DNA from 3 places in the Streptomyces sp. NPDC003327 genome. Region 3 is predicted to be linked to each of the others. Evidence: riboswitches for the same ligand, from Rfam matches in the RefSeq annotation. Region 3 holds a riboswitch; each other region holds the start of a gene.
The links. Region 3 has a riboswitch for cyclic di-AMP ahead of ACWDVG_RS30280 (peptidoglycan DD-metalloendopeptidase family protein). Riboswitches for the same ligand answer to the same signal wherever they lie in the genome.

Region 1 (6,666 bases), on a different contig from region 3:
GATCGACGCGTCGCCGTGCGGGTGGAGCTTGCCCATCACCTCGCCGACGACCCGGGCGCACTTCACGAACCCGCGGTCCGGACGGAGGCCCATCTCGTTCATCTGGTAGACGATGCGCCGCTGGACGGGCTTCATGCCGTCGCGGGCGTCGGGCAGAGCGCGCGAGTAGATCACCGAGTACGCGTACTCGAGGAAGGAGCCCTGCATCTCGTCGACGACGTCGATGTCGAGGATCCTCTCCTCGTACGCGTCGTCCGGCGGCGGTGTCTTCGTGCTGCGGCGGGCCATCGCGGCTGCGGCTCCTTCACCAACAAGGTTGATCTGACGCGGACCATTGTGGACCGTGCCACCGACAGCGCCGACCGCGACCCGGAAGAGGGACATGTGACGGGGCCGGGAACTTCGCCAGGTGTCGGCGCGCTTGCATACAGTGGCAGGACTTTTCCACATCGCGATCGAAGGGACGTACATGCCCATGGGTCACACGGCCACGGCCGAGGCCGGCTCCGGCGGCCTGACAGCGACCGAGCACCGGCTGGCGAACGGCCTGCGCGTGGTGCTCTCCGAGGACCACCTGACCCCGGTCGCCGCGGTCTGCCTCTGGTACGACGTCGGCTCGCGCCACGAGGTGGCGGGCCGCACCGGCCTCGCCCACCTCTTCGAGCACCTGATGTTCCAGGGCTCGAAGCAGGTCCACGGCAACGGCCACTTCGAGCTCGTGCAGGGCGCGGGAGGCTCGCTCAACGGCACGACGAGCTTCGAGCGCACCAACTACTTCGAGACCATGCCCGCCCACCAGCTGGAGCTCGCGCTCTGGCTGGAGGCCGACCGCATGGGCTCCCTGCTCGCCGCCCTCGACGACGAGTCGATGGAGAACCAGCGGGACGTCGTCAAGAACGAGCGCCGCCAGCGGTACGACAACGTGCCGTACGGCACGGCGTTCGAGAAGCTGACCGCCCTCGCGTACCCGGAGGGCCACCCGTACCACCACACGCCGATCGGCTCCATGGCGGACCTGGACGCGGCGACGCTGGAGGACGCGCGGAACTTCTTCCGCACCTACTACGCGCCGAACAACGCGGTCCTGTCCGTCGTCGGCGACATCGACCCGCAGCAGACGCTCGCCTGGGTGGAGAAGTACTTCGGCTCCATCCCCGGCCACGACGGCAAGCCGGAGCCGCGCGACGGCTCGCTGCCCGAGACGATCGGCGAGCAGCTCCGCGAGGTCGTCGAGGAGGAGGTGCCGGCCCGCGCGCTGATGGCGGCCTACCGGCTGCCCCACGACGGCACCCGCGAGTGCGACGCCGCCGACCTCGCCCTGACGGTCCTGGGCGGCGGGGAGTCCTCCCGCCTGCACAACCGCCTGGTCCGCCGCGACCGCACGGCCGTCGCCGCCGGCTTCGGCCTGCTGCGGCTCGCGGGCGCGCCCTCGCTCGGCTGGCTGGACGTCAAGACCTCCGGCGGCGTCGAGGTGCCCCGCATCGAGGAGGCCGTCGACGAGGAGCTGGCCCGCTTCGCCGCCGAGGGGCCCACGCCGGAGGAGATGGAGCGCGCCCAGGCCCAGCTGGAGCGCGAGTGGCTCGACCGGCTCGGCACGGTCGCGGGCCGCGCCGACGAACTGTGCCGGTTCGCCGTGCTGTTCGGCGACCCGCAGCTCGCCCTCACCGCCGTCGACCGCGTCCTCGACGTCACCGCCGAGGAGGTGCGGGCCGTCGCCGCGGCCAGGCTCCGGCCCGACAACCGCGCGGTGCTGGTCTACGAGCCGGTGACCGCGGAGCAGAGCGACAGCGACGAGGAAGAGGGAGCGGACCAGTGACCGACGCTGCCGTGTCTTTGACCAGCATGGACTTCCACCCGCAGCCCCGGCCGGGCACCGCGAGGCCGTGGGCCTTCCCGGCTCCCGAGCGCGGCACCCTCGCCAACGGCCTGACGGTGCTCCGCAGCCACCGCCCCGGCCAGCAGGTCGTGGCCGTCGAGATCTTCCTCGACGCCCCCCTGGACGCCGAGCCCGACGGCCTCGACGGCGTCGCCACGATCATGGCCCGCGCGCTCTCCGAGGGCACCGACCAGCGCAGCGCCGAGGAGTTCGCGGCCGAGCTGGAGCGCTGCGGCGCCACCCTCGACGCGCACGCCGACCACCCGGGCGTACGGGTCTCCCTCGAGGTCCCCGTCTCCCGGCTGCCCAAGGCGCTCGGCCTGCTCTCCGAGGCCCTGATCGCGCCGGCGTTCCTTGAGACCGAGATCGAGCGCCTGGTGGGCAACCGCCTGGACGAGATCCCGCACGAGACGGCCAACCCGTCCCGCCGCGCCGCCAAGCAGCTCTCCAAGGAGCTCTTCCCGGCCGACTCCCGGATGTCCCGGCCGCGTCAGGGCACCGAGGAGACCGTCGCCGCGATCGACGCCGCCGCCGTCCGTGCCTTCTACGAGGCGTACGTCCGGCCCGCCACGGCCACGGCCGTGGTTGTCGGCGACCTGACCGGGGTCGACCTCGACAAGGTCCTCGCCGAGACCCTCGGCGCCTGGGCGGGGGAGCCGGCCGAGCCGCGCCGGATGCCGCCGATCACCGCCGACGACACCGGACGGGTCGTCATCGTGGACCGGCCCGGCGCCGTCCAGACCCAGTTGCTCATCGGCCGGATCGGTCCGGACCGCCACGACGGCGTCTGGCCGGCGCAGGTCCTCGGCACGTACTGCCTCGGCGGCACGCTCACCTCCCGCCTCGACCGGGTCCTGCGCGAGGAGAAGGGCTACACGTACGGCGTGCGGGCCTTCGGCCAGGTGCTCCGCTCGGACGGCGAGGGCAACGGCGCCTCGATGCTCGCCATCAGCGGCTCCGTCGACACCCCCAACACCGGACCGGCCCTCGAGGACCTGTGGAAGGTGCTGCGCACCCTGGCGGCCGAGGGGCTCACCGACGAGGAGCGCGAGACCGCCGTGCAGAACCTGGTGGGGGTCGCGCCCCTCAAGTACGAGACGGCCGCCTCCGTCGCCGGGACGCTCGCCGACCAGGTCGAGCAGCACCTCCCGGACGACTACCAGGCGCAGTTGTACGCGCGGCTGGCCGAGACCGGCACGGTCGAGGCCACGGCCGCCGTCGTCCGGGCCTTCCCGGTCGACCGGCTCGTCACCGTCCTGGTGGGCGACGCCGCGCGGATCGAGGAGCCGGTGCGCGCCCTCGGCATCGGTGAAGTGACCGTCGTGACGGGCTGATTGACGCCCACCGCCCGGCTGGCGCCGGGCGCGAGAGGACCCCGATCCCTGCAAAGGTCGGGGTCCTTCGCATTGTCCGGATTGGCGGTAAGTGTGATCGTCTGCCCTGTGGCATGTCTTACAAAAGAGCGCGTCTGTTTGGTGATCGACAGTTGATCGGCCTAGCGTCGTGGGCGCTGTCCGTCCGTTGCACCCGCCGCATCCGCGGCATCGGACAGCGATCGCCGAGTCCCCGTCAGGCGCGAGCCCGGGGAGCCGGGGACCCACTCAGTCCCTGGGGTGAATCGGGCGCCTTCGCCTCGTGCGGAGGGGCTCGTAGGAGACCTTCCTGCTCCGAACCCGTCAGCTAACCCGGTAGGCGAGAGGGAAGGAAAGGATCAGCCTCTTGGCGTTCACCCGTGCCACCGGGAAGCATCGTGCTCCGAGCCGGATGGCGCGCCGCGGCGCGGGCATCGCCGGCGCGGCGACGCTCGCCACCACCGGCGTCATCGGCACCCTCGCCTCCCCGGCGCTGGCCGCCGACACGGACAACCACGGTTCCGTCGAGGACACCGGCCTCACCCGTGTGATCACCGAGGAATCCCTCGCGGACCGGGTCAGCGCCCAGGTCGACGCGCAGGAGAAGGAAGCCTTCGAGGCCGACGCCAAGGCGAAGGCGGAGGCCGAGGCGAAGCGCAAGGCCGAGGCCCGCGCCCAGGAGATCCGCGAGGCCCGCGAGCGTGCCGCCCGCGAGGCGGAGCGCCGCCGTCTGGCCTCCTTCCAGCTCCCGATCGCCGGCTCGTACGTCTCCACCGGCTACAAGACCGGCGGCTCCCTCTGGTCCTCCGGCAGCCACTCCGGCGTCGACTTCCACGCCTCCTACGGCAGCCGGGTCGTCTCCGTCGGCTCCGGCACCGTCGTCGAGGCCGGCTGGGGCGGCGCGTACGGCAACAACATCGTCATCCGGATGCACGACGGCACGTACACCCAGTACGGTCACCTCGCCTCCATCGACGTCCACGTCGGCCAGACCGTCGAGCCCGGCCAGCAGATAGGCGTCTCCGGCTCCACCGGCAACTCCACCGGGCCGCACCTCCACTTCGAGGCCCGCACGAGCCCCGACTACGGCTCGGACATCAACCCCGTCGCGTACCTGCGCGCCCGAGGCGTCAACGTCTGACGTCCGCCGCCGCCACATCCGTCGCGAAAGCCCCGGCTCGTACCGAGCCGGGGCTTTTCGTGTGGCCAGAAGATATACCTGCCCGGCGGCCGGGCATCGGAAATTCCGGTGTGCTGCAATAGAGTCGCGGCAGCAGGCGTCGAATTCGGTGCGCGGATCACAGGCGGAGGTCGGACATGCGCATTCCCGCGCATTCGGTATGCACGGCGATTCGGGACGACATCGTCTCCGGCGTCTTCGAGCGCGGCAGCCGGCTGACGGAGGAGCAGCTCGCCCGGCGGTACGGCGTCTCCCGCGTCCCGGTCCGTGAGGCCCTGCGCACCCTGGAGTCCGAGGGGTTCGTGGTGACCCGCCGTCACGCGGGCGCGCACGTCGCGGAACCCACCGAGCAGGAGGCGGCCGATCTGCTCGACGTCCGTGCGCTGCTGGAGCCGCTGGGCGCGGCGCGGGCGGCGCAGCGGCGCACCGACGCTCACCTCAAGGTGCTGCGCGGCCTGGTCAGGCTGGGGCAGGAGCGGGCCCGACGCGGCCAGGGCGAGGATCTGCGCTCCCTGGGCGGCTGGTTCCACGAGACGCTGGCGCAGGCGTCGGGGAGCCCGGCCCTGACGGCGCCGCTCACCCAGCTGCGGCACAAGATCGCCTGGATGTACGTGGTGGAGCAGCCCGCCCAGCCCGTGGAGGCCTGGGCCGAGCACGGCGCCATCGTGGACGCGGTCGCCCGCGGGGACGCCGAGCGGGCGCGGGCGATGACCGCGCTCCACGTGGAGCGTTCCCTCCCGCTGCATCGCCTCAAAAAGCCCGAGCGCGGCCGCGTGAGGGTTTCGCAACATGTCGTCAACACGGCGAGCGCCCGGAATTAACACGCGCACCGTATACAAAGAATGTGAAGGGAACGGGCTCTGTTCGTGCTGCCCGGGAATTCCCGCTGCCCGGACAAGAGCGCCGATAATCGGCTCGTGCCGGTGGCTCCGGAAAGCGGTGCCGAATAGCGGTGCCGGAAAAACGGTGTGGCCGGTACCGCCGGATTTCCGGCGGTACCGGCCACGATGGCTCTCGGGGGACGACCCGGGTCAGACGGTCTCGGGGAGCTCGTCGAGGCCCTCGGCCACCAGCTTCGCGAGACGGTCCAGGGCGATCTCGGCGCCCTCGGCCTCCGAGGCCAGCACGATCTCCTCGCCGCCCTGCGCGCCGAGGCCGAGCACCGCCAGCATGGACGCGGCGTTCACCGGGGTGCCGTCGGCCTTGGCGATCGTCACCGGAACGCCGGATGCCGTGGCGGCACGGACGAAGATGGAGGCGGGGCGGGCGTGCAGGCCCTCGGCCCACCCGACGTTGACGCGGCGCTCAGCCATGGTGTTGCCCTTCAAGTCTCAAGCGGGTTGTCTAGACCAGTCTCTCACGGGGTGCGGCGTGCTCGTACCGACCTCGGACCCGACCGGGCCGCCCTTCGGCCCTCTCACCTTGCACGGCACACCACCGACGCGCGACCGGTGCCCCTGTCGTACCCCGGCCGTACGCTTGCCCCATGCAGAGCGCCTCGGATCAGTCGGGAGCGGTGGAACAGCCCGCGCCACCGGAGCACGCCTACCCGGACCACTGGGAGGCGGACGTGGTGCTCCGCGACGGCGGCACCGCGCGCATCAGGCCCATCACCGCGGACGACGCCGACCGGCTGGTCAGCTTCTACGAGCAGGTCTCGGACGAGTCGAAGTACTACCGCTTCTTCGCGCCCTACCCCCGGCTCTCCGCCAAGGACGTCCACCGCTTCACCCACCACGACTTCGTGGACAGGGTGGGACTCGCGGCGACCGTGGGCGGGGAGTTCATCGCCACCGTGCGCTACGACCGGATCAACGCCCAGGGGCTGCCCGCCTCCGCCCCGGCCGACGAGGCCGAGGTCGCCTTCCTCGTCCAGGACGCCCACCAGGGCCGCGGAGTCGCCTCCGCCCTCCTCGAACACATCGCGGCCGTCGCCCGCGAACGGGACATCCGCCGCTTCGCCGCCGAGGTGCTCCCCGCCAACACCAAGATGATCAAGGTGTTCACGGACGCCGGCTACACCCAGAAGCGCAGCTTCGAGGACGGCTCCGTCCGGCTCCACCTCGACCTCGAACCCACCGACCGCTCCCTCGCCGTCCAGCGCGCCCGCGAACAGCGGGCCGAGGCCCGGTCCGTGCAGCGGCTCCTCGACCCCCGCTCCGTCGCCGTCGTCGGCGCCGGCCGCGCACCCGGCGGCGTCGGCAGGACCGTCCTGCGCAACCTCCTCGACGCCGGCTTCACCGGTCGGGTGTACGCGG
Region 2 (6,666 bases), on a different contig from region 3:
GCGAACGAGCTTCGGAACCCGGACCCTCGACCCCCACTCCAAACTGCTCGACGCGCGGATCGTCTTCCTCGGCACGCCGATCGACGAGACCGCCGCCAACGACGTCATCGCCCACCTCCTGTACCTCGACCACGCGGCCCCGGGGCAGGACATCTCGCTCTACATCCACTCCCCCGGCGGCTCGGTCACCGCCATGACCGCGATCCACGACACGATGACCACGCTCTACTGCGACGTGGAGACGGTCTGCCTCGGCCAGGCCGGCTCGACCGCGGCCGTCCTGCTCGCCGCCGGCACCCCGGGAAAGCGGATGACGCTCCCCGGTGCCCGGGTCACCCTGCGGCAGCCCGCCCTGGACGAACCGGCGCGGGGACAGATCGACGACCTCGACCTCCAGGCACGCGAGCTGCTGCGGCTGCGCGCCCTGATGACCGGACTCCTCGCCGGGCACACCGGCAGGACCCGCGAGCAGGTCGAGGCGGACCTCGACCGCCTCACCGTCCTCGACGCGCAGGGGGCGGTCGCGTACGGGCTCGTCGACGCCGTGGTCGCGAACCGGCGGCCGCCCGCCGGACTCGCGGCGCGGTGAGCCGGCCGTGCTCCCGGAGCTGCCGCCACTGCCCGCGCTGACGCGCGCCGAGGGCGAGTTCATCGACGCGTACCTCGAAGTCGTCGACCTCCTGGGGAGGATCAATCCATCCAGGTCAACGCATACCTATGGGGCACTGCGAGCGGCACAAGCCCTGGTGGGGCGGTCGCAGGCACTGTGCGAGGCGCTGACGCTCATGCATGTGCGGGGCGAGAGCGAGGTCCACACCGGCACATTGGCCGATGCGCTACGGGTGTTGGACGGGGAGCGCCGGGCGGGCCGGGTCACCGTGCCGCCGTCGCGCGCGAGTTGACATTCCGGCGTGTCGTGTCGAGCCCCGGACGGCCGACGCGGACCGCAGAAACCCTCCCCCGTTCGGCGTAGTCGACGAGTCGACATATGGCTCGGGTGAGTTGCACAACAGGTGTACGCATCTGGCGGAATGAGCCATTCCACTGCTGGTGCGGGGCTCATCGGCCAAACCTCCGAAGATCACGAAACCCGCTTGTCCACCCGTATGGATCAGTCGTGAGGAGCCTCACAAATGGCCGTTTCCGCTCGGTTTTCGCCCATGTCGTGGGTCAAGATCCCTCACGACGACAAGCCCCCGCCAGCCGCGGCGGGGCGGTCCGGGCGGACGCCGAGTCCTGCCGCTGTCCCGGACGTCTGGTCGACAGGATTGGATCGGCAGGAGTGGAGGACCCGAGCAGTACGGGACGTCCGCGTCGTACACCGCGGTGTACGACACGGGGCCGTTCCTCGGGGTGAAGCCGCATCCGCGGCCGGGCATCTTCGCCTGCCCGAACCCGACAGGTCATCCTTCACAGGCGGCTGACGAAGGGTTGCGCATGACTGCGCAGACGCATGTCCCGTCCCTGCTGACCCGGGCCGGAGCCGTCTCGGCTCTCACCCTCGCCGCCGTCGGCGGCACCCTGCTCGCACCCGGTGCGGCACCCGAGGCCCAGGCAGCCACCGCACACGCCAACAAGGCACTGAGCGTCGCCGCGTCCAAGAAGGGATCGCCCTACCGGTACGGAGCCGCGGGACCCACCCGGTTCGACTGCTCCGGCCTGGCGCTCTACGCGTACAAGCAGGCGGGCAAGACGCTGCCGCGCACCGCGCAGCAGCAGTACAACACCACCCGGCACGTCTCCGCGTCGAGCCGACAGCAGGGGGACCTGGTCTTCTTCCACTCGGGTGGAAGGGTCTACCACGTGGGGATCTACGCCGGCAGCAACAAGATCTGGCACTCGCCCAAGGCGGGCTCCTGGGTGAAGCTCGACCGGATCTGGACGTCCAAGGTCTACTACGGCCGCGTCCGGTGACGTCGGGCCGGGGGGAGGAGCCCGGCCGACGTGAGCCGTGGACCGGCCGGGGCCCCGGCCGGTTCAGCAGGTGACGACCGGGGCGGCGGCCGTCCACGGGAGGGTGATCGCGACCGTCTTGCCGCCCTCCTCGGTCGGCGTGACGGAGAGACGGCCGCCCGCCTCGGCCGTCAGGACGCGGATGATGGCCATGCCCCGGCCGTTGTCCTGCTGGACCGCCGCCGGGAGGCGGCGGGGCCAGCGCGGATGGCTGTCGGTGACCCCGATCCGCAGGACCTCCTCCCGGTCGAGCCGCACCTCCACCGTGAAGGTGGGCGACTGGCCGAACGTGTGCTGGACGGCGTTGGTGGCCAGCTCGGAGACGATCAGCCGGATCGCGTCGGCGGTCTCCGTCGCGTCGTCGAGTCCCCACCCCGTGAGGACCTCCGCGACGTGCCGCCGGGCCCGGGAGACCGAGGCCGGGTCGCTCGGCAGCGTGAGGGTTGCTTCCTGGTGGTCCGCCATGGCGCCGCTGTCCCTTTCCCGCCGGGGCCGAAGGCGCCCCGGATCGCGCTTCGCGCCAGAGTGCCATCGATCACACGGCCCCGAGGGGCGTTCTACCGAGATATGTACATATCTGTCGCCCGAAGCGGTGAACTCTGCGCAGTCAAGGCCCCTTTGGGGATCCGGCGCGGGTCGTCACCGGAGCGGCGCCGTCCGCAGGATCGTGGCGACCGCGCTCTCGATCTGCGCGTCGGTCAGGTCGGCGCGGGCGGTCAGCCGCAGCCGCGAGATGCCGTCGGGCACGGACGGCGGCCGGAAGCAGCCGACGGCCAGGCCCTGTTCGCGGCAGTCCGCCGCCCAGCGCAGCGCGGCCTCCGGGGACGGCGCGTGCACCGAGACGACGGCCGCGTCCGGCCGGGCCGCGGTGAGCCCGGCGTCCGTGAGCAGCCGGTGCAGGGTCGTCGCGACCGTACGGACCCGCGCGGCACGCCCCGGTTCGGCCGCTATCAGCCGCAGGCTCGCGAGGGCGGCCCCCGTGGCGGCCGGGGCGAGCCCGGTGTCGAAGATGAAGGTGCGGGCCGCGTTCACCAGGTGCTCGATCACCCGGGCCGGGCCGAGGACGGCGCCGCCCTGGCTGCCCAGCGACTTGGAGAGGGTGAGGGTGGCCACGACGTCCTCGTCGCCGGCGAGTCCTGCCTCGTGCAGGGCGCCCCGGCCGCCGTCGCCGAGGACGCCGAAGCCGTGGGCGTCGTCCACGACGAGCCCGGCGCCGTGCTGCCGGCAGGCCTCCGCGAGCGCGCCGAGCGGCGCCCGGTCGCCGTCGACGGAGAAGACGGAGTCGCTGACGACGAGCGCCCGGCGCCCGGGGTGCGCTTCCAGAGTCTTGCGTACGGCCTCGGGGTCGGCGTGCGGGACGACCGCGCTCTCGGCGCGGGCCAGCCGGCAACCGTCCACGATGGAGGCGTGGTTGGCCGCGTCGGAGACGACGAGGGCGTCCCGCCCGCCGAGCGCGGTGAGCGCCGCCAGGTTCGCGGTGTAGCCGGACGAGAAGACGAGCGCCGCCTCGAAGCCGCAGAAGGCGGCCAGTTCGCGTTCGAGCTCCGCGTGCAGCCGGGTCGTGCCCGTGACGAGACGGGAGCCGGTGGAGCCGGCGCCCCAGCGCCGTGCCGCCTCGGCCGCCGCGCCGGTGACCTCCGGGTGCCGGGTGAGGCCCAGGTAGTCGTTGCCCGCCAGGTCGAGCAGCTCCGACTCGGCCGCCCGGGGCCGCAGCGTACGGACGAGTCCGGCCTCGGCCCGGCGCCGCGCCTCCCCCTCGGTCCAGTCGAACGCGGTGCGGCGCGGGTCGGCGGCCCGCGTCTCCTCGGCCTGTGGCATGCGGCGTTCCTTTTGTAGGCAGCGCACAGACACTAGCCGGAGGTCGCGGGCACCGGGGTGTGGTCATGCACACACCTCCTTCGGCGTCGTTTGTTCGGATCCTCCTTGGCCCGGGGGTGTGCCGTAGGCGAGGATCAGCGCTTATGGACCTGCTGAACACGCTGGTGGAGAAGGGGCTGCGGCGCGAGCTGCCGACCCGTGAAGAAGCGCTCGCCGTGCTGGCGACCTCCGACGACGAACTGCTCGATGTGGTGGCCGCGGCCGGCAAGGTGCGCCGTCAGTGGTTCGGCCGCCGGGTGAAGCTCAACTACCTCGTCAACCTGAAGTCCGGGCTCTGCCCGGAGGACTGCTCGTACTGTTCCCAGCGGCTCGGCTCCAAGGCCGAGATCCTGAAGTACACCTGGCTGAAGCCGGACGAGGCCTCGCAGGCCGCCGCCGCGGGCGTCGCGGGCGGCGCCAAGCGGGTCTGCCTGGTGGCCAGCGGCCGCGGCCCGACGGACCGGGACGTCGAGCGCGTCGGCAGGACGATCGAGGCGATCAAGGAGCAGAACGAGGGCGTCGAGGTCTGTGCCTGCCTCGGTCTGCTCTCGGACGGCCAGGCGGAGCGGCTGCGGGACGCCGGCGCCGACGCGTACAACCACAACCTGAACACGTCCGAGGGGACGTACGGGGAGATCACCACCACCCACACCTACGCGGACCGGGTGGACACCGTGCGGAAGGCGCACGCCGCCGGTCTGTCGGCCTGCTCGGGCCTCATCGCGGGCATGGGCGAGACCGACGAGGACCTGGTCGACGTGGTGTACGCGCTGCGCGAGCTGGACTCGGACTCGGTGCCGGTCAACTTCCTGATCCCCTTCGAGGGCACGCCGCTCGCCGAGGAGTGGAACCTCACCCCGCAGCGCTGCCTGCGCATCCTGGCGATGGTCCGGTTCGTCTGCCCGGACGTCGAGGTCCGGATCGCGGGCGGCCGCGAGGTGCACCTGCGCTCGATGCAGCCGCTGGCCCTGCACATCGCGAACTCGATCTTCCTCGGCGACTACCTGACCAGTGAGGGCCAGGCGGGCAAGGCCGACCTCGACATGATCGCCGACGCGGGCTTCGAGGTGGAGGGCGCGGGCACGACGACCCTGCCGGCCCACCGCGCGGACGCCCTCGCCGCGGCCGGTGCCGGTGCGGCGAGCGCCGGGGGCTGCGGTTCGCAGGCCGCCGCGGCCGGCTGCGGTGCGCACGCGGAGGAGGGCGGCGGCTGCGGTCCCTGCGGCGGTCACGCGGCGCCGGAGGCGCCCGCCGCGGCGGGCCAGGCCCGGACCGACCTGGTGGCCGTGCGCCGCCGGGGCGCCGGCACGGACCTCGCCCCGAACGCGTAGCGGCGGCCATGCGCAACGACGAACTGATCGCCCTCGACCGGGCGCACGTCTGGCATCCGTACGGCCCCATGCCGGGCCGCACGGACCCGCTGGTCGTCGCGTCCGCGTCGGGCGTACGGCTGCGGCTCGCCGAACCGGTCGAGGGGCAGGCCGAGTTGATCGACGGCATGTCCTCCTGGTGGTCGGCGGTCCACGGCTACAACCACCCGGTCCTCAACGAGGCCGTGCGGGACCAGCTGGGCCGGATGAGCCACGTGATGTTCGGCGGGCTCACCCACGAGCCTGCCGTCCGGCTCGCCACCCGGCTCGTCGAGATCACCCCCGAGCCGCTGCGGCACGTCTTCCTCAGCGACTCGGGCTCGGTCTCCGTCGAGGTCGCCGCCAAGATGTGCCTCCAGTACTGGCGCTCGCTCGGCCGCGGCGGCAAGCGGCGGCTCCTCACCTGGCGGGGTGGCTACCACGGGGACACCTGGCAGCCGATGTCGGTGTGCGACCCCGGGGGCGGCATGCACGAGCTGTGGTCCGGGGTGCTCCAGCGGCAGGTGTTCGTGGACGCGCCGCCCGCCGCGTACGAGGAGTCGTACGCCGAGCTGCTCAGGACCACGATCGCCGCCCACGCCGACGAGCTGGCCGCGGTGATCGTGGAGCCGGTGGTGCAGGGCGCGGGCGGGATGCGCTTCCACGACCCGGCGTACCTGCGGGTGCTGCGGGAGGCGTGCGACGCCCACGACGTGCTGCTCGTCTTCGACGAGATCGCGACCGGCTTCGGACGGACGGGCACGCTCTTCGCCGCCGACCAGGCCGGGGTCTCGCCCGATGTGATGTGTGTGGGCAAGGCCCTGACCGGTGGTTATCTGTCGATGGCCGCGACGCTGTGCACGAGCCGGGTCGCCGAGGGCATCTCCCGCGGCGAGGTCCCGGTCCTCGCGCACGGGCCGACGTTCATGGGGAACCCGCTGGCCGCCGCCGTGGCCTGCGCCTCCATCGACCTGCTGCTCTCGCGGGACTGGGCCGTCGACGTCAAGCGCATCGAGGCCGGGCTGCGCGAGGGCCTCGCCGGGGTGGCCGACCTGCCGGGCGTGCGCGAGGTGCGGGTGCTCGGCGCGATCGGCGTCGTCCAGCTCGACCACGAGGTCGACATGGAGGCCGCCACCCGGGCCGCCGTGCGCGAGGGCGTGTGGCTGCGGCCGTTCCGCGACCTCGTCTACACGATGCCGCCGTACGTGACGGGCGACGCCGACCTGGCCCGCGTCTGCGCGGGGGTCCGGGCGGCGGCGGCAGCGGGCTGACGGGGGCCGTCGGCCCTCCCCGGGCGGGCCGACGGACCCGCGGTCCCGCCCGGGGAAACAACACTGGACAGGACAGGAGAGGTACACGCGTGAGCGTCATCGTCGTCAGCGGGACCGGGACGGAGATCGGCAAGACGGTCGTCACCGCGGCCGTCGCGGCCGTCGCCACGGCCGCCGGGCGTACCGTCGCCGTGCTGAAGCCCGCGCAGACCGGCGTCACGGCCGGGGAGCGGGGT
Region 3 (6,666 bases):
CCGTCGTCCGCAAGGCCCTCCACGACGTCCTCGACGCCCAGCTCGCCGACCTCACCCGCTTCGACTGCCAGCCGCTGCCCGGCCTGCTCGCCGAGCGGCTCCTCGCCCACAGCCCGCACCTCGACCGCGTCTTCTTCGGCAACAGCGGCACCGAGGCCGTCGAGACCGCCCTCAAGTTCGCCCGCTACGCCACCGGCCGCCCCAGGGTCCTCTACTGCGACCACGCCTTCCACGGGCTGACCACCGGCGCCCTCTCCGTCAACGGCGAGCGGGGCTTCCGGGACGGCTTCGCCCCGCTCCTGCCGGACACCGCCCTCGCGCTCGGCGACCTCGACGCCCTGGAGCGCGAGCTGCGCCGCGGCGACGTGGCCGCCCTCGTCGTCGAGCCGATCCAGGGCAAGGGGGTCCACGAGGCCCCGCCCGGCTTCCTGCGGGCCGCGCAGGACCTGCTCCACCGGCACGGGGCCCTGCTGATCGTCGACGAGGTGCAGACCGGCCTCGGCCGGACCGGCGACTTCTACGCGTACCAGCACGAGGAGGGCGTCGAGCCGGACCTCGTCTGTGTCGCCAAGGCGCTCTCCGGCGGCTACGTGCCGGTCGGCGCGACCCTCGGCAAGGACTGGATCTTCAAGAAGGTCTACTCCTCGATGGACCGGGTCCTCGTCCACTCGGCGAGCTTCGGCTCCAACGCGCAGGCCATGGCGGCCGGGCTCGCCGTCCTCGCGGTGATGGAGTCCGAGGGGACGGTCGCCCACGCCCGCCGCATGGGGGAGCTGCTCTCGGGGCGCCTGAAGGAGCTCGTGCCCCGGTACGAGCTGCTGCACGAGATCCGCGGGCGCGGGCTGATGATCGGCATCGAGTTCGGCCGGCCGGCCTCGCTCGGGCTGCGCGGCCGCTGGACGATGCTCCAGGCGGCCCGCAGGGGGCTCTTCGCCCAGATGGTCGTGGTCCCGCTGCTCCAGCGGCACCACATCCTCACCCAGGTCTCCGGGGACCAGCTGGAGGTGATCAAGCTGATCCCGCCGCTCGTCGTCGACGAGGCGGACGTGGACCGCTTCGTGACCGCGTTCACGGCCGTCATGGACGAGGCGCACGGCGGTGGCGGACTGATGTGGGACTTCGGGAAGACGCTGGTCAAGCAGGCCGTCGCCCAGCGCTGACCAGGCGGTCGCCCCGTGCTGACCGGGCCGTCGCCCAGCGCTGACCGGCCGTCGCACGGGTCTTTTGCCTCTGGGGCAAGAAACTTGCCTCAGAGGCATGATTCTGGCGCAATGGGCGCATGGACCACCTCTCCGGGGATACCTCCCCGGACCCCGTCGCCCCCGACGTCCTGCCCGACGTCGCCCCGCAGCTGCGCGGGCTGCGCCGCCGCAGGGGGCTCACCCTGGAGGCCGCGGCCCAGCGGGCCGGGCTCTCGCCGGCCCACCTCTCCCGTCTGGAGACGGGGAACCGGCAGCCGTCGCTGCCGATGCTGCTCGCCCTCGCCCGTATCTACGGTACGACGGTCTCCGAGCTGCTCGGCGAGGCGCCGCCCGAGCGGGACCCGGTCGTCCGGGCCGGCAGGTCGGAGCCGGTCGAGGCCGACGGCTGGATCTACCGGCAGGCGGGCGGCGCCGGACGCGCGATGCAGTGCCTGCGCGTCCACGTGCCGTACGCCACCCGGGCCGACATCGTGCGCGTCCATCCCGGCGAGGAGTGGCTCCACGTCCTCGAAGGGCGGGTGCGTCTCGCGCTCGGCGAGGCCGTCCACGTCCTCGATCCCGGGGACAGCGCGCACTTCGACTCGCTCACCCCGCACCGGATCGGCGCCGTCGGCCGCTCCGGAGCGGAGGTCCTCTTCGTCCACACCCTGATGCAGAGCCCCGCCGCCGAGCTGTGCCTCGGCGACGGGACCCCGCACCGGCGCTGACACCCGAAAGGTGCTGCCATGTCCGAGAAGTCCGCTCCGGTCACCGGCGAGGAACGCGGTGGCGGGAAGTTCCCCAAGGGGCTCGTGCTCCGCCTCTTCGCCTACCTCGTCGCCGGACACCTCTTCGCCGGCTTCCTCTACCTGCTCTTCATGCTCGGCGGGCAGAACCAGTAGGGGGCGGGCCCGGCGGGATCCGGAGGAGACGCCTACACCTCCGTGAGCAGCCGCTCCCGCAGTCGCTCACGGGTCTCCGGGGCCAGCTTCAGGCCCTCGGTGAGGTAGGCGTCCACCGATCCCCAGGTCGCCTCGATCGTCTCGAACGCGGCCCGCAGGTACTCCACCCGCGCGTCGAAGAGCGGGCTCAGCAGCTCCATCACCTCCGGAGACATCGCGTCCGGGGCGGTGGAGCTGCGGCGCACCTTGTAGCGGCGGTGCGGGGCGTTCGACTTCACGTAGTCCGCCTCGATCGCCTCCCGCTCGACGCCCACGGCGAGCAGGGTGATCGCGACCGAGAGTCCGGCCCGGTCCTTGCCGGCCGCACAGTGCATCAGGGCCGGAACGCTGTCGTCGGCCATCGCGTGCAGGACCCGGCTGTGCTCGACGGTCCGCTCGACAATCATCTTCCGGTACGAATCGGACATACGGGCGGCGGCCTTGCCGTCGCCCAGGATCTCCCGGAGCTGGGCGAGGTTCCCCCCGCGGACCAGCTTCCAGAACTCCTTGCCGTCGGCCGGGTCATTGAGGGGGATGTTCACGTTCCGGACGCCGGGAAGCTCGACGTCCGCTCCCTCGACCTTCCGGTCCGCCGCGTTGCGGAAGTCGAAGACCGTGTGGAGCCCCAGGGTCGCGAGGAAGGCGGCGTCCTCCTCGGTGGCGTGCGCGAGGTGGCCGCTGCGGAAGAGGCGCCCGGGGCGCACCCGCCGGCCGTCCGTCGTCGGCAGCCCGCCAACGTCCCGGAAGTTGCGGACCTCGACGAGGCCGGGCTCGTTCGCATCGACGGGCGGGACCTGAGGCAGCTGCTGCGTCACGGATGCTCCTGGGGGTAGGCGTTCGAGTGCCCGACGCAGGGTCGGTTCATCGGACAATCATCCAGGTGGGGACCGCGTGGCGCACCCCCTCGGCTGCGAATAGGGCGATCTGTCCGAATTGAGGGGATAGGGGTAACGCGCCCTGGTTATGGGCGAGATGGGCTCCCGCGCGTGAGCAGGGTCATAGAAGTGACGGATCGTGGCCGACCCCCCGCGCCAATTCCCCTGCGGAAAAGGGAAATCGAAGCTCCGCCATCGACGGAGGGTGACCGGAATTCCCGCCGCGAAGATCGGCAAGGAATGGCTCCGGAAAAGGGCGGCTTGTTCCCGCCCACCCGCTCGTCTAGCGTCACGCTCACTCCGGTCGGACCGCCGAATCCTGCCACCGTCCGGAATTCATCCCCATCCCGTTGCGTGGCAGGAGCGGGGGACCCAGGAAGTACGCCGGTCCCGCGACGCAGGACGGCTCGGGGTGAAGCCGCGCGAGAGCGCGGCCGGGCATCTCCAGTCCGAACCCGACAGCTCACCTCGCAGGCGCCGGAGAGGAATTCGCCATGCCCGCGAAGGGTAAGCACCGCCGCACCAGGACCAACCCCCTCACCCGTGGCTTCGTCGCCGCCGGCACCGGAGGCGCCGTCGTCGCCCTCCCGCTGCTCGGTGCGACCGGCGCCCACGCCGCCGAGCAGGCCGCCCCGGCCGCCGCCACCGCCCGCACCGTCGCCTCCGTGGCCGCCGCCCAGACGAAGGCGCCCGCCGCCGCGCCCAAGGCCGCCGCCCCGAAGACGTACACCGTCGTCAGCGGCGACTACCTGTCCAAGATCGCCGTCGAGCACGACATCGCCGGCGGCTGGGAGCAGCTGTACCAGGACAACCGGCGCGTCATCGGCGGCGACCCCTCGCTGATCCTGCCCGGCATGGAGCTCACCCTCGGTGTGAAGAACACCGCCGCCGCTCCGAAGGCCGCCCCCAAGAGCGCCGCTCCGAAGGCCGCCCCCAAGAGCTCCTCGCCGTCCTCCGACGAGACCCGCGCTTCCCGCGACAGCGAGCGCGACCCCGCCCCGGCCGCCACCTCCGCTTCCTCCGGCAGCACTCAGGGCGGCTCCGAGACGGCCTCCTCCGGCTGGGTCGCCCCCGTCGGCGGCGGCGTCTCCACCCCGTACCGCGCCTCCGGCTCCATGTGGTCCTCCGGCTACCACACCGGCGCCGACTTCATCGCCTCCTCCGGCACCACCGTCCGCGCCGTCGGCGCCGGCACGGTCGTCTCCGCCGGGTGGAGCGGTGCCTACGGCAACGAGGTCGTCATCCAGCACGCCGACGGCAACTACTCGCAGTACGCGCACCTCTCCTCCCTCTCCGTCTCGGCCGGACAGTCCGTCAGCGGCGGCCAGCAGATCGGCCTCTCCGGCTCGACCGGCAACTCCACCGGCCCGCACCTGCACTTCGAGATCCGGACCTCGCCCAGCTACGGCTCGGACATCGACCCGCTGGCGTACCTGCGCCAGCACGGCGTCTCCCTCTGACCCGACGTCTCCCTCCGCTGCGACGCAGGCGCACATCCCCGACGGCCCGGCACACCCCTGTGCCGGGCCGTTCGGCGTGCCTGACCTATTCCGCCTTGGGGGAATCTTTATCGGTGGCATATATCACCCGCCGTCAACCCCTCCTTACGGTCGCGTAGGTCACAGCCGAAAGGGAAGGATGTGCTCCCGTGGCAGACGATTCGACATCAAGAGACAGAGACGCATTCGGGTCGTACGCGGCGATCGGTGACAGCTTCACCGAGGGCGTCGGAGACCCGGGACCCGACGGTGCGTACGTCGGCTGGGCGGACCGGTTCGCGGTCCTGCTCGCCGACCAACTGCCGGAGCACGAGGCCTTCCGCTACGCCAACCTGGCCGTACGGGGACGCCTCCTGGACCAGATCGTCGCGGAACAGGTCCCGCGCGCCAAGGAACTCGCCCCCGACCTGGTGACCTTCTGCGCGGGCGGCAACGACATCATCCGCCCCGGCACCGACCCCGACGACGTCGCCGAGCGCTTCGAGCGCGCCGTCGCCGACCTGACCTCCGCCGTCGGCACGGTCATGGTCACCACCGGCTTCGACACCCGCGACGTGCCACTGCTCAGACACCTGCGCGGCAAGATCGCCACCTACACCGCCCACGTCCGGGCCATCGCCGACCGCTACGACTGCCCGGTCCTCGACCTCTGGTCGCTCCGGTCGGTGCAGGACCGGCGCGCCTGGGACGACGACCGGCTGCACCTCTCGCCCGAGGGCCACACCAGGGTCGCGCTGCGCGCCGCCCAGGTCCTCGGCCTGCCGGTGCCCGCCGACCCGGACCAGCCGTGGCCGCCGGTGCCGCCGCGCGGCACCCTCGAGGTCCGCCGCGACGACATCAACTGGGCGCGGGAGTACCTCGTCCCCTGGATCGGCCGGCGGCTGCGCGGCGAGAGCTCAGGGGACCACGTCGAGGCGAAGCGCCCCGACCTCATGCCCCTGTAGCGGAGGCACGGCGGGGATCCGCTCCAGGACCCCGCCGGCGAACACGTCGTACAGCGGCAGCGTCTCCAGGTGGACGTAGCCGATGTGACAGTCGCAGACGGCGAGGGGGCAGACGCGCGGCCGCAGCGCGGCACGGTACGAACCGTCGTACAGGTTGCCGAGTTCGGCCCTGACGAAGTGACAGCGCCGCACCGTCCCCTCGCCGTCCACCGACACCACCGACTCCCCGGTGCGGCACGGCAGCCCGCCCGAGCGGTGCGGACGCCGGCTGTACGGGAAGAGCGGGTCGACCGCCGTCCAGGCCGCGGCCTCCGCGTCGGTGTACGTGCGCCCCTCCGCCGCGTTCACCCACAGGTAGACGTGCGGCGGCAGCTCGGCGCGCAGCCGCAGCGCCTCCGTGTGGTGCTCCGGCAGGCCGACGATCCCCACGCTGAACCGCACCCCCCGCTCGGCCAGCTCGCCGCACTTGGCGAGGAACCGCCCGTACGGCGTCTGGCCCGGGTGGTACGTGCACCACAGCGCGACCGTCTCCGGGTCCGCGTCGGCCAGCCACTCCGTGCGGCAGCTGAGGTTCGTCTGGATCGCCACCCGCTCGACGTGCGGTAGCCGGGACAGCTCGACCAGCGCACGCCGGTACCAGGAGCGGACCAGGCCCTCCCCCCACGGCGTGAACAGGACACGCAGCCGGTCGCCGCTCTGCTCGGCCACCCAGCCGGTGAAGCGTTCGAGCGCGGCCCGGTCGGCGCGCAGCTGCTCGCGGCTGTCCCGGCGCTTGGCGAAGGGGCAGTACGGACAGTCGAAGTCGCAGGAGGAGAGCGGTCCCCGGTAGAGCAGGGTCAGGTCCACCGCCGCCCCCTACTTCGGCTCGTACGCGGCCATCGCGGCCCGTACGGCGGGGGAGAACAGCTCGGGGCCGAGCGCGTCCGAGTGCGCCAGGCCCTCGGCGGAGAGCCGCAGCAGCCCCGCGGGCGCCCCGGTGTCCAGCCACCCCAGGCGCTCGAAGCGGGCCAGCTCCGGCCCGAAGTCCGCGAACGGCGAGCCGCCGAACCGCTCCTCGTACCCGGCGAGCGGCATCCCCTCGGCCTGGAGCAGCGACTGCAGGAGGTGGCGGCGCCGGGCCTCGTCCCCGTCGACCCGCCGCCCGACCTCCGCGCGCGAGAAGTCCTCGGTCCCGGTGTAGACGTCGATGATCGAGCGGACCTCCCGCATGTCGACGGCGTAGTCGA

Region 1: linked by a shared signal. The riboswitch ahead of ACWDVG_RS16135 (M23 family metallopeptidase) and the one ahead of ACWDVG_RS30280 (peptidoglycan DD-metalloendopeptidase family protein) in region 3 are both predicted to bind cyclic di-AMP.
Region 2: linked by a shared signal. The riboswitch ahead of ACWDVG_RS09065 (C40 family peptidase) and the one ahead of ACWDVG_RS30280 (peptidoglycan DD-metalloendopeptidase family protein) in region 3 are both predicted to bind cyclic di-AMP.

What each region holds. Positions count from the first base shown of each region.
Region 1 is NZ_JBSFSA010000016.1:74,652-81,317, forward strand. Features, by position in the region: gene ACWDVG_RS16120 (DNA gyrase/topoisomerase IV subunit A) at 1-288, opposite strand, end outside; gene ACWDVG_RS16125 (M16 family metallopeptidase) at 470-1,816, shown strand; gene ACWDVG_RS16130 (M16 family metallopeptidase) at 1,813-3,210, shown strand; cyclic di-AMP (ydaO/yuaA leader) riboswitch at 3,423-3,586, shown strand; gene ACWDVG_RS16135 (M23 family metallopeptidase) at 3,596-4,369, shown strand; gene ACWDVG_RS16140 (GntR family transcriptional regulator) at 4,546-5,229, shown strand; gene ACWDVG_RS16145 (HPr family phosphocarrier protein) at 5,440-5,721, opposite strand; gene ACWDVG_RS16150 (bifunctional acetate--CoA ligase family protein/GNAT family N-acetyltransferase) at 5,895-6,666, shown strand, end outside.
Region 2 is NZ_JBSFSA010000007.1:113,081-119,746, reverse strand. Features, by position in the region: gene ACWDVG_RS09075 (ATP-dependent Clp protease proteolytic subunit) at 1-589, shown strand, start outside; gene ACWDVG_RS09070 (hypothetical protein) at 597-902, shown strand; cyclic di-AMP (ydaO/yuaA leader) riboswitch at 1,310-1,434, shown strand; gene ACWDVG_RS09065 (C40 family peptidase) at 1,438-1,914, shown strand; gene ACWDVG_RS09060 (ATP-binding protein) at 1,978-2,418, opposite strand; gene ACWDVG_RS09055 (8-amino-7-oxononanoate synthase) at 2,593-3,771, opposite strand; gene bioB (biotin synthase BioB) at 3,915-5,141, shown strand; gene ACWDVG_RS09045 (adenosylmethionine--8-amino-7-oxononanoate transaminase) at 5,150-6,430, shown strand; gene bioD (dethiobiotin synthase) at 6,520-6,666, shown strand, end outside.
Region 3 is NZ_JBSFSA010000069.1:10,519-17,184, reverse strand. Features, by position in the region: gene ACWDVG_RS30300 (aspartate aminotransferase family protein) at 1-1,160, shown strand, start outside; gene ACWDVG_RS30295 (helix-turn-helix domain-containing protein) at 1,280-1,909, shown strand; gene ACWDVG_RS30290 (DUF6126 family protein) at 1,928-2,083, shown strand; gene ACWDVG_RS30285 (tyrosine-protein phosphatase) at 2,116-2,937, opposite strand; cyclic di-AMP (ydaO/yuaA leader) riboswitch at 3,326-3,487, shown strand; gene ACWDVG_RS30280 (peptidoglycan DD-metalloendopeptidase family protein) at 3,492-4,457, shown strand; gene ACWDVG_RS30275 (SGNH/GDSL hydrolase family protein) at 4,646-5,440, shown strand; gene ACWDVG_RS30270 (STM4011 family radical SAM protein) at 5,393-6,286, opposite strand; gene ACWDVG_RS30265 (STM4012 family radical SAM protein) at 6,296-6,666, opposite strand, start outside.